Regions from separate parts of the Pseudomonas sp. RT4P38 genome, predicted to be linked through region 4. Evidence: predicted binding sites of a transcription regulator. Region 4 holds the regulator's gene; each other region holds the start of a gene.
What was found. Region 4 encodes FliA, which starts transcription of late flagellar genes. Its sites were predicted from a motif close to CTAAAGTTTNNNNNNNNNNNGCCGNTAA; they were not measured.
Positions count from the first base shown of each region.

Region 1: the regulator FliA is predicted to act here: its motif matches at 842-869, upstream of ACYZT7_RS26730 (chemotaxis protein CheW).
Region 2: the regulator FliA is predicted to act here: its motif matches at 646-673, upstream of ACYZT7_RS01585 (methyl-accepting chemotaxis protein).
Region 3: the regulator FliA is predicted to act here: its motif matches at 853-880, upstream of ACYZT7_RS07045 (flagellar protein MotY).

Region 1 covers NZ_CM142703.1:5,754,351-5,756,553, reverse strand. Annotated here, with positions in the region: gene ACYZT7_RS26730 (chemotaxis protein CheW) at 1-776, opposite strand, end outside; gene norR (nitric oxide reductase transcriptional regulator NorR) at 967-2,203, opposite strand, start outside.
Region 2 covers NZ_CM142703.1:338,182-340,384, forward strand. Annotated here, with positions in the region: partial or broken gene ACYZT7_RS01580 (FecR domain-containing protein) at 1-618, opposite strand, end outside; gene ACYZT7_RS01585 (methyl-accepting chemotaxis protein) at 790-2,203, shown strand, end outside.
Region 3 covers NZ_CM142703.1:1,536,356-1,538,558, forward strand. Annotated here, with positions in the region: gene pyrC (dihydroorotase) at 1-786, opposite strand, end outside; gene ACYZT7_RS07045 (flagellar protein MotY) at 946-1,854, shown strand; gene ACYZT7_RS07050 (argininosuccinate synthase) at 1,984-2,203, shown strand, end outside.
Region 4 covers NZ_CM142703.1:2,014,913-2,017,115, reverse strand. Annotated here, with positions in the region: gene ACYZT7_RS09335 (chemotaxis response regulator CheY) at 1-304, opposite strand, end outside; gene fliA (RNA polymerase sigma factor FliA) at 472-1,212, opposite strand; gene fleN (flagellar synthesis regulator FleN) at 1,209-2,039, opposite strand; gene flhF (flagellar biosynthesis protein FlhF) at 2,156-2,203, opposite strand, start outside.

The DNA.
Region 1 (2,203 bases), 3.0 Mb from region 4:
TCCAAAGAGGTGTGCAGCAGCACATAAAGGTGCGAGAAATCCGGGGTTTCACGCAAGGTGCGGGTGAAGGCGTAGCCGTCCATTTCCGACATTTCGATGTCCGAAACGATCAGGTTGATCTGCTGGGCCGTACCTTGCAGGTCCAGCAGGCAGTCGATGGCTTCCTTGGCACTGCGAGCGGTGTGGCATTGCAGGCCGAGGTTGCGCAGGGTGTGAACCGATTGCTGCAGCGCAACCTGGCTGTCATCGACCACCAGAATCCGCGCGTTGCCGAGTACTTCGGCGTCTTCCATGCTCAGTTCGGTCGGGGCCGTTTCGATCTGCGCCGGGGCGATGCCATGGATCACTTTTTCGATGTCCAGCACCTGCACCAACGTGCCGTCGACCGAGGTCACGCCCGTGATGTACGAACGCACGCCGCCAGAGCCAAAGGGCGGCGGACGGATGTCGGTGGTCAGGCAGTGGACGATCTTGCTCACCGCTTGAACGTGCAAACCCTGCTTTGAGCGACTGACATCGGTGACGATCAGGCAGCCACCGTTCGGGTCTTCCAGCGGCCGTTCACCGATGGCACGGCTGAGGTCGATCACCGACAACGACGCACCGCGCAGGGTGGCGATGCCTTTGACGTGGGGATGCGACTCCGGCAGCCTGGTCAGCGGCGGGCAGGGAATGATTTCACTGACTTTCAGCAGGTTGATCGCCATCAGCTTGCCGCTGCGCAAGGTAAACAGCAGAAGCGAAAGTGAGTCTGCGCGGGCTTTGTTTGAAGACATAAAAACCTTCTGTGGAAAAAGGTGATGGGTGATCGCGAAGATCGCCAACAGCTATCGATGCCGGGTTATCGACTTGTTGCGGGCAGGCTTTAACAATTCAGGTGAACGGTATGACGCCATCGCGAGCAAGCTCGCTCCCACATTAGAATGCATTCCCCCTGTGGGAGCGAGCTTGCTCGCGATGGCTCCGTCACTTCATCCCCAATCTCTTGGCCATCCGCCCAAGATTCGCCCGATCCAAGCCTAGCTCACGCGCCGCACTCGCCCAATTGTTATGGTGCCGTTCCAGACAGGCGTTGATCAGTTGACGTTGATAATCCTCGGTCGCCGCCCGCAAATCTCCCGAGACCAACGCAGCAGGGCTGACAGGGGCTGGCTCGGCTGCAAGCTCGATACTGCCAGTGGGCAAATCCAGATCCGCCGCACTCAAACTGAGAATCTTCGGTCGCTCCTTGCAGTTACCGAGCGCCTTCAAGGCGCTGCGGCCAATCAAGTGCTCCAGCTCCCGCACATTGCCCGGCCATGCATACGCCAGCAATGCAGCCTGTGCATCGCTGTTCAGGCGCAGGCTGTTGAGGCCCATGCGAGAGCGGTTTTGCTCGAGGAAATAGCCGCTGAGCAGCAGCACATCCCGCCCACGATCACGCAGTGCTGGCACCAGCAACGGATAAACGCTCAGGCGGTGATAAAAGTCGGCACGGTAGCGGCCGCTGCGCACTTCCTCGGCCAGATCGCGGTTGGTCGCGGCGATCAGACGTACGTCCACCTGATGTTCTTTATCCGAACCCAACCGCTGCAATTGACCGCTTTGCAGGACTCGCAGCAATTTGGCCTGGACGGTCAGGGACAGCTCACCGACTTCATCGAGAAACAGCGTGCCGCCATTGGCCAGTTCAAACTTGCCGCGTCGATCGTTCATTGCGCCGGTGAAGGCACCGCGGACATGGCCGAACAACTCGCTCTCCACCAGCGTGTCCGGCAACGCGGCGCAGTTGAGGCTGATGATCGGCTTGTCGGCCCGGGGCGATGCGGCGTGGATGGCTTGGGCGACCAGTTCCTTGCCGACCCCGGTTTCGCCGGTGATCAGCACGGTAAGATCGCTGCCGCCCACCAGATTGATTTCTTCCACCAACCGTTTGTGGGCCTTGCTCTGGCCAATCATCTCGCGGTGCTGCTGGCCGCTGGCTTGTCGGTAAACCTCGGCACGCTGATGTTCGTCTTCGACACGATTAGCCAAGCGTTCGATGCGCTCGGCGGCGTTGACGGTGGCGGCGGCGAGGCTGGCGAAGGCTTCCAGGGCGTCCAGTTCGATCGGTTCGAAGCGCTCCGGATCGAGTGCGTCAAGGGTCAGCAAACCCCACGGACGCTCGTCGATAAACAGCGGGCAACCCATGCAGTCATGGACTTCCAGATGATCGTCGAGGCCA
Region 2 (2,203 bases), 1.7 Mb from region 4:
AGCGGTAACACTGAGTCGTGTGCCGTCGCTCTCCTGACGCAGGATGAAACGTGCCCCAACGCCTTCATAAACACCGTGACGACTTTGCACCCGCAGAGGTCGGTCAAACGAAGATCCTTCGTCGATCCCGCCGCACGTCACGATGATCTCGCCGCGAGTCAGTTTGATCAGCCGCTGCTGTGCGTTGTAATCCAGATCAACTGCACTGGCGGTGTTGAGCTCCAGTCTTGTGCCGTCGGGTAATTGGAAACCGCGCTGTTCGCTCGTGGCGGTGGCGAAATCGGCGGTCCACTGTTGCCAGCCCACTGCATCTTTGCCCAGCCACGCCCCCATCAGCAACGTACTCGACAGCAGCTTCAAGGCTTGGCGTCGTCCCAGTCCCTGGGCGCTGTTTTCCAACGTATTGAAGGCCACTTGAGCACCGGGCACCGCCCGCAGGTTGCTGCTCAACTCGGCTTGTAGCGACTGCACCCGTTGCCAGGCCAGTTCGTGTTCATGGTGTTCGGCCCGCCCGACGTCGCATGACTGACGTAGCCAGGAATTAGCCGAGTTGTTACGCCGGCGCAGCAGCAAAAGTCTGATCAGGCGCTTTAGCACCGTTCGGCGGGTATCTGACAGGAAATGCCGACCATTTCGTACAAACGCCTAAGTTTTCTCCGGTTTGTGCCGACAGCCTGATGAGACATGCGTGCACCAAAGTAGAGCGGCCACAGAGCCCTGCCTGCGCTGTTACCTGGAATGCTGCAACCCTGAACGCATCCCCACTTTTTGCATAAGAAGTCCCATGAAATGAATCTCAAATTCAGCCATAAAATCCTTCTGGCCGCCTCCGGCGTCGTGGTGCTGGCTTTTGCGTTGTTCACTTTGTACAACGACTATCTGCAGCGAAACACCATCCGCCAAAACCTCGAGTCGAGCGTCCAGCAGGCCGGCGATCTGACCGCCAGCAGTGTGCAAAACTGGATGAGCGGCCGTGTGCTGGTGCTGGAAAACCTCGCGCAAAACGTCGCCCATCAAGGCGCCAATGCCGACCTCCCGGGGCTGGTCAATCAACCGGCCCTGACCTCGAACTTCCAGTTCACCTACGTGGGCCAGGCCAACGGCGTGTTCACTCAGCGCCCGGACGCGAAGATGCCTGACGGTTACGATCCGCGTCAGCGTCCCTGGTACAAACAAGCGGTGGCTGCCGACAAGACCATGCTGACTCCGCCTTACATGGCTGCCGTCGGTGGCCTGGTGGTGACCATCGCCCTGCCGGTGAAAAAGAACGGCGAGTTGCTCGGCGTGGTCGGTGGTGACCTGAGTCTGGAAACACTGGTGAAGATCATCAACTCGGTGGACTTCGGTGGCATCGGTCACGCATTCCTGGTCAGCGCCGACGGTCAGGTGATCGTCAGCCCGGACAAAGACCAGGTGATGAAAAACCTGAAGGACATCTACCCGAACGCCGGCGTGCGCATCGAGAAGGGCAATCAGGACGTCACCCTGAACAAGCAGGACCGTATCCTTTCGTTCACGCCGGTCAGTGGTCTGCCGAATGCCGAGTGGTACATCGGTCTGTCGATCGACAAGGACAAGGCCTACGCACCACTCAGCCAGTTCCGCACTTCTGCGCTGATCGCGATGTTCATCGCCGTAACGGCCATTGCCGTGCTGCTGAGCCTGCTGATCAACGTGCTGATGCGTCCGCTGACCACCATGGGCCGTGCGATGCAGGACATCGCCCAAGGTGAGGGCGACCTGACCCGTCGCCTGGCCGTGGAAAGTAAAGACGAGTTCGGTGAGCTAGGCGGTTCGTTCAACCAGTTCGTGGAGCGAATTCACGCGTCGATTTCCGAAGTTTCGTCGGCAACCCGTCAGGTTCACGACCTGTCGCAACGGGTGATGGCCTCGTCCAACGCCTCGATCGTCGGCTCCGACGAGCAAAGCGCCCGCACCAACAGCGTAGCCGCGGCGATTAATCAATTGGGCGCCGCCACCCAGGAAATCGCCCGCAATGCCGCCGATGCTTCCCAGCACGCCAGCGGTGCGAGCGAGCAGGCCGATGACGGTCGGCAGGTGGTGGAGAAAACCATTCTGGCGATGACAGAGTTGTCGCAGAAAATCAGCCTGTCCTGCACTCAGATCGAAACCCTGAACGCCAGCACCGACAACATCGGGCACATTCTGGATGTGATCAAAGGCATCTCCCAGCAGACCAACT
Region 3 (2,203 bases), 480 kb from region 4:
GCCGCAAGCGGCTTCTTTGGCATGCTGGGCATGGGGCGCCGAGTCGGTGCCGAGGAAGAACTTGTCGCTGCCGCTGGTGGCGGCGTCGAGCAGGGCTTCCTGATGGGTGTTGCGCTTGAGGATCGGCAGGCAATAGAAGTGCGGCCGAATCCCGCCCACCAGCATGTGGTTGCGGTTGTACAGCAGGTGATGCGCGGTGATGGTCGCGCCAACATTGGCCGAAGCCTCGTTGACGAACTGCACGGCGTCAGCGGTAGTGATGTGTTCGAACACCACTTTGAGGCTCGGGAAGCGCTCGACCACACGACGCATGTGCTCATCGATAAAGAATTTTTCGCGATCGAACACGTCGACATCGCCACGGGTGACTTCGCCGTGAACCAGCAAGGGCATCCCGACTTCGGCCATGGCCTCAAGTGCAGGGAAAATCTTGTCGATGCTGGTGACACCGGAGTCCGAGTTGGTGGTCGCGCCGGCCGGGTACAGCTTGGCGGCGTGAATGAAACCGCTAGCCTTGGCCTCGCGAATTTCTTCGGGCTGTGTGCGGTCGGTCAGGTACAGCACCATCAACGGTTCGAAGCGACTGCCGGCCGGGCGTGCAGCGAGAATCCGCTGGCGATAGCCGTCGACTTCAGCGGTGTTACGCACCGGAGGTACCAGGTTGGGCATGATGATGGCGCGACCAAAGGTACGCGCGACATCCGCGACTGTATTGGTCAACACGGCACCATCGCGAAGATGAATATGCCAGTCGTCGGGACGCAGCAGGGTCAGGCGGTCGGACATGAGGGGATTCCAGGCGGGTCAAACTGAGGCGAATGCTACCGGAAAAGACTCTCTCAGGCACTCGCTATCAAGTTTTGCAGGAAGCTTCCGATATCCAACAGGTATGCCGTAAACATGTGTGTGTCGGTCTTTTTGTTGTAGAAGCCAGTGGAGCCTCCCGTGCGCCAGCGTTATTTAGCCTTGCTCAGCGTATTTGCCAGCCTTCCTGCGATGGCGCTCACTTTCCAGACCCGTCTGGAGAGCATCGAGTGGACGGTCGAAGGAGACAAGTTCGAGTGCCGCCTGACTCAGCCGATCACCGATTTTGGTTCCGGCGAGTTCGTACGCCGCGCCGGCGAGCAAGCGACGTTTCGTCTGAAGGCCTATAACTCGATGATCGGCGGCGGTTCGGCGACCTTGCTGGCGGCCGCAGCGCCCTGGCAGCCGGGGCGTGGCGACATCAACCTCGGTTCTGTGCGTATTGGCAGCGGCAATGTGTTGTTCAACAGTTCGCAAGTACAGGCCGGCCGCTTGATCAGTGGCCTGATGGATGGTCGCAGTCCGGTCGTTCGACATTACTCGGGCGATGGCCGGGTATCGGAAGTGCGTCTGTTGCCGGTCAAGTTCAGCAAGGCCTTCAACGACTATCAGGGTTGCGTGGCAAAACTGCTGCCGAAGAATTTCGAGCAGGTCAAACAGTCCGAAATTGGCTTCCCCGGCGAAGGCATCGATCTTGACGCTCGGGCCAAGGCTCAGTTGCAGGTGATGCTGGATTTCATGAAGGTCGATCCGACAGTCAACCACATCGAACTCGATGGCCACTCCGACAACAGCGGCAATCGCCTGACCAACCGTGACCTGTCGCGCCGCCGGGCTCTGGCTGTCATGGACTTCTTCAAGGCCAACGGTATTCAGGAATCGCAAATCACCCTGCGCTTCCACGGCGAGCGTTATCCGTTGGCGCCCAATACCAACACCGCCAACCGGGCGAAGAACCGTCGGGTCAATGTGCACCTCGCGCGGGTTGCGCCCATCGAAAAGCCAGCCCCTGAGGCCACTGCATTGGCAAGCCCCGCGTCGACCTCCTGACCCCGCGGTTATCGTCGCCCACTCGACATAATCTGTCGCTTCGTCGTCATAAGCTGTCGCGCCTCTGTAAATTATCCTGCATGACCGGTAGACTTGACGGCTTTCCGTAGAACCCCGTGGAGTGATGGCATGGCGGACGTAAACAAGGTCGTTCTGGCGTATTCCGGCGGCCTGGACACTTCGGTGATCCTCAAGTGGCTGCAGGATACTTATAACTGTGAAGTCGTGACCTTCACCGCTGATCTGGGTCAGGGCGAAGAGGTCGAACCTGCACGCGCCAAGGCACAAGCCATGGGCGTGAAAGAGATCTACATCGACGACTTGCGCGAAGAATTCGTGCGCGATTTCG
Region 4 (2,203 bases):
CATAGCCGTTAACACCGGCCTGGGCTGCCTCGATGATCTGCTCGCGCTTGGCTTCAGCGGTCACCATCAGCACCGGCAGGTGCTTGAGCTTTTCATCGGCACGCACGTGGCGCAGCAGGTCGATACCGGTCATGCCGGGCATGTTCCAGTCTGTTACCAGAAAGTCGATGCTGCCGCTGTTGAGAACCGGAATGGCAGTAGTGCCATCGTCGGCCTCGACCGTGTTGGTGAACCCAAGGTCACGCAACAGGTTTTTTATGATCCGCCGCATCGTTGAGAAGTCATCAACGATGAGGATTTTCATGTTCTTGTTCAATTCGACCTCCAAGCAGTCTTAAACGCGCCCAGCACCTGGACGCGCCATTTCAATCAATCCGGCAAAGCACTCAATGACTGTCTGGAGCACAACAGATCGGGACCCGTGCGGTTCAACACCCCACCAGCCGCGTTCGCAGTGTCCCCACACTGCCTTCAGCGCGCTCGCCACTCCCCCAAACGCCCCCGCAAACGGGCCGCGCACTGGCTGTGTAACTGGCTGACCCGAGATTCGCTAACCCCCAGGACTTCACCGATTTCCTTGAGATTCAACTCTTCGTCGTAATACAGCGCCAACACCAGTCGCTCACGCTCCGGCAAATTGGCAATCGCATCCGCCAGTGCCCTCTGGAAGCGTTCATCTTCCAGATCGCGCGACGGCTCCAGATGAGCACTGGCGCCATCCTCGTGCAGCCCTTCGTGTTCGCCGTCCTGCAACAGATCGTCGAAACTGAATAACCGGCTGCCCAGGGTGTCGTTCAAAATCCCGTAATAATCGTCGAGACTCAATTGGAGTTCGGCCGCAACCTCGTGATCTTTAGCGTCACGACCGGTTTTAGCTTCAATCGAGCGAATGGCGTCGCTGACCATCCGGGTATTGCGGTGGACCGAACGTGGCGCCCAGTCCCCTTTGCGTACTTCATCGAGCATCGCGCCGCGGATTCGAATGCCCGCGTACGTCTCGAAACTCGCGCCTTTGCTGGCGTCGTATTTGGTCGACACTTCAAGCAGGCCGATCATGCCGGCCTGAATCAGGTCTTCGACCTGGACACTGGCCGGCAGACGCGCCAGCAAGTGGTAGGCAATGCGTTTAACCAGTGGCGCGTAACGCTCGATCAGCTCGTACTGCGCGTCACGTGCCGAATTCTTGTAGAGGTTGTAGCCGCTGGCTGTCATAACACCGGTCCTGCCGTTTGTTGCACGAGGCGCTCGACAAAAAACTCCAGGTGCCCACGCGGGTTGGCAGGCAGCGGCCAGGTATCGACCTTTTGTGCAATGGCCTTGAACGCCAGGGAGCACTTGGACCGCGGGAAGGCTTCATAGACGGCGCGCTGCTTCTGCACAGCCTTACGCACGCTTTCGTCGTAAGGCACCGCGCCGACGTATTGTAAGGCGACGTCGAGGAAGCGATCTGTGACCTTGGTCAACTTGGCGAACAGGTTGCGACCTTCCTGCGGGCTCTGGGCCATGTTGGCAAGGACACGGAAGCGGTTCATGCCGTAATCGCGGTTAAGCAATTTGATCAGTGCGTAGGCGTCAGTGATCGAGGTCGGTTCGTCGCAGACCACCAGCAAGACTTCTTGCGCTGCGCGAACGAAACTGACTACCGACTCACCAATGCCCGCAGCGGTGTCGATCACCAATACGTCGAGGTTATCGCCGATGTCGCTGAACGCCTGGATCAGGCCGGCGTGTTGGGCCGGGCTCAGGTGAACCATGCTTTGAGTGCCGGACGCGGCCGGGACGATGCGGATGCCGCCAGGGCCCTGCAACAGAACGTCGCGCAGCTCGCAGCGGCCTTCGATCACGTCGGCCAACGTACGTTTGGGTGTCAGTCCCAGCAGGACGTCGACGTTCGCCAGCCCCAGATCGGCGTCCAGCAGCATGACGCGCCGGCCGAGCTCAGCTAGAGCCAGGGACAAGTTCACTGACACGTTAGTTTTCCCGACGCCACCTTTGCCGCCGGTCACCGCGATCACCTGTACGGGATGCATGCTGCCCATGAATTTTCTTTACCTTGTCTTACTTAGACGGAGGCCACATTACTGGCTGCGCGTTCACAAAATGAACAATGCATGGCAGACCATCGATGTAGGTACAAAAACTGTTCATTAATACCTCAGCCGACCTGCTTGGTCGGGCTGTGGTAAATATCAGCGAACATGTC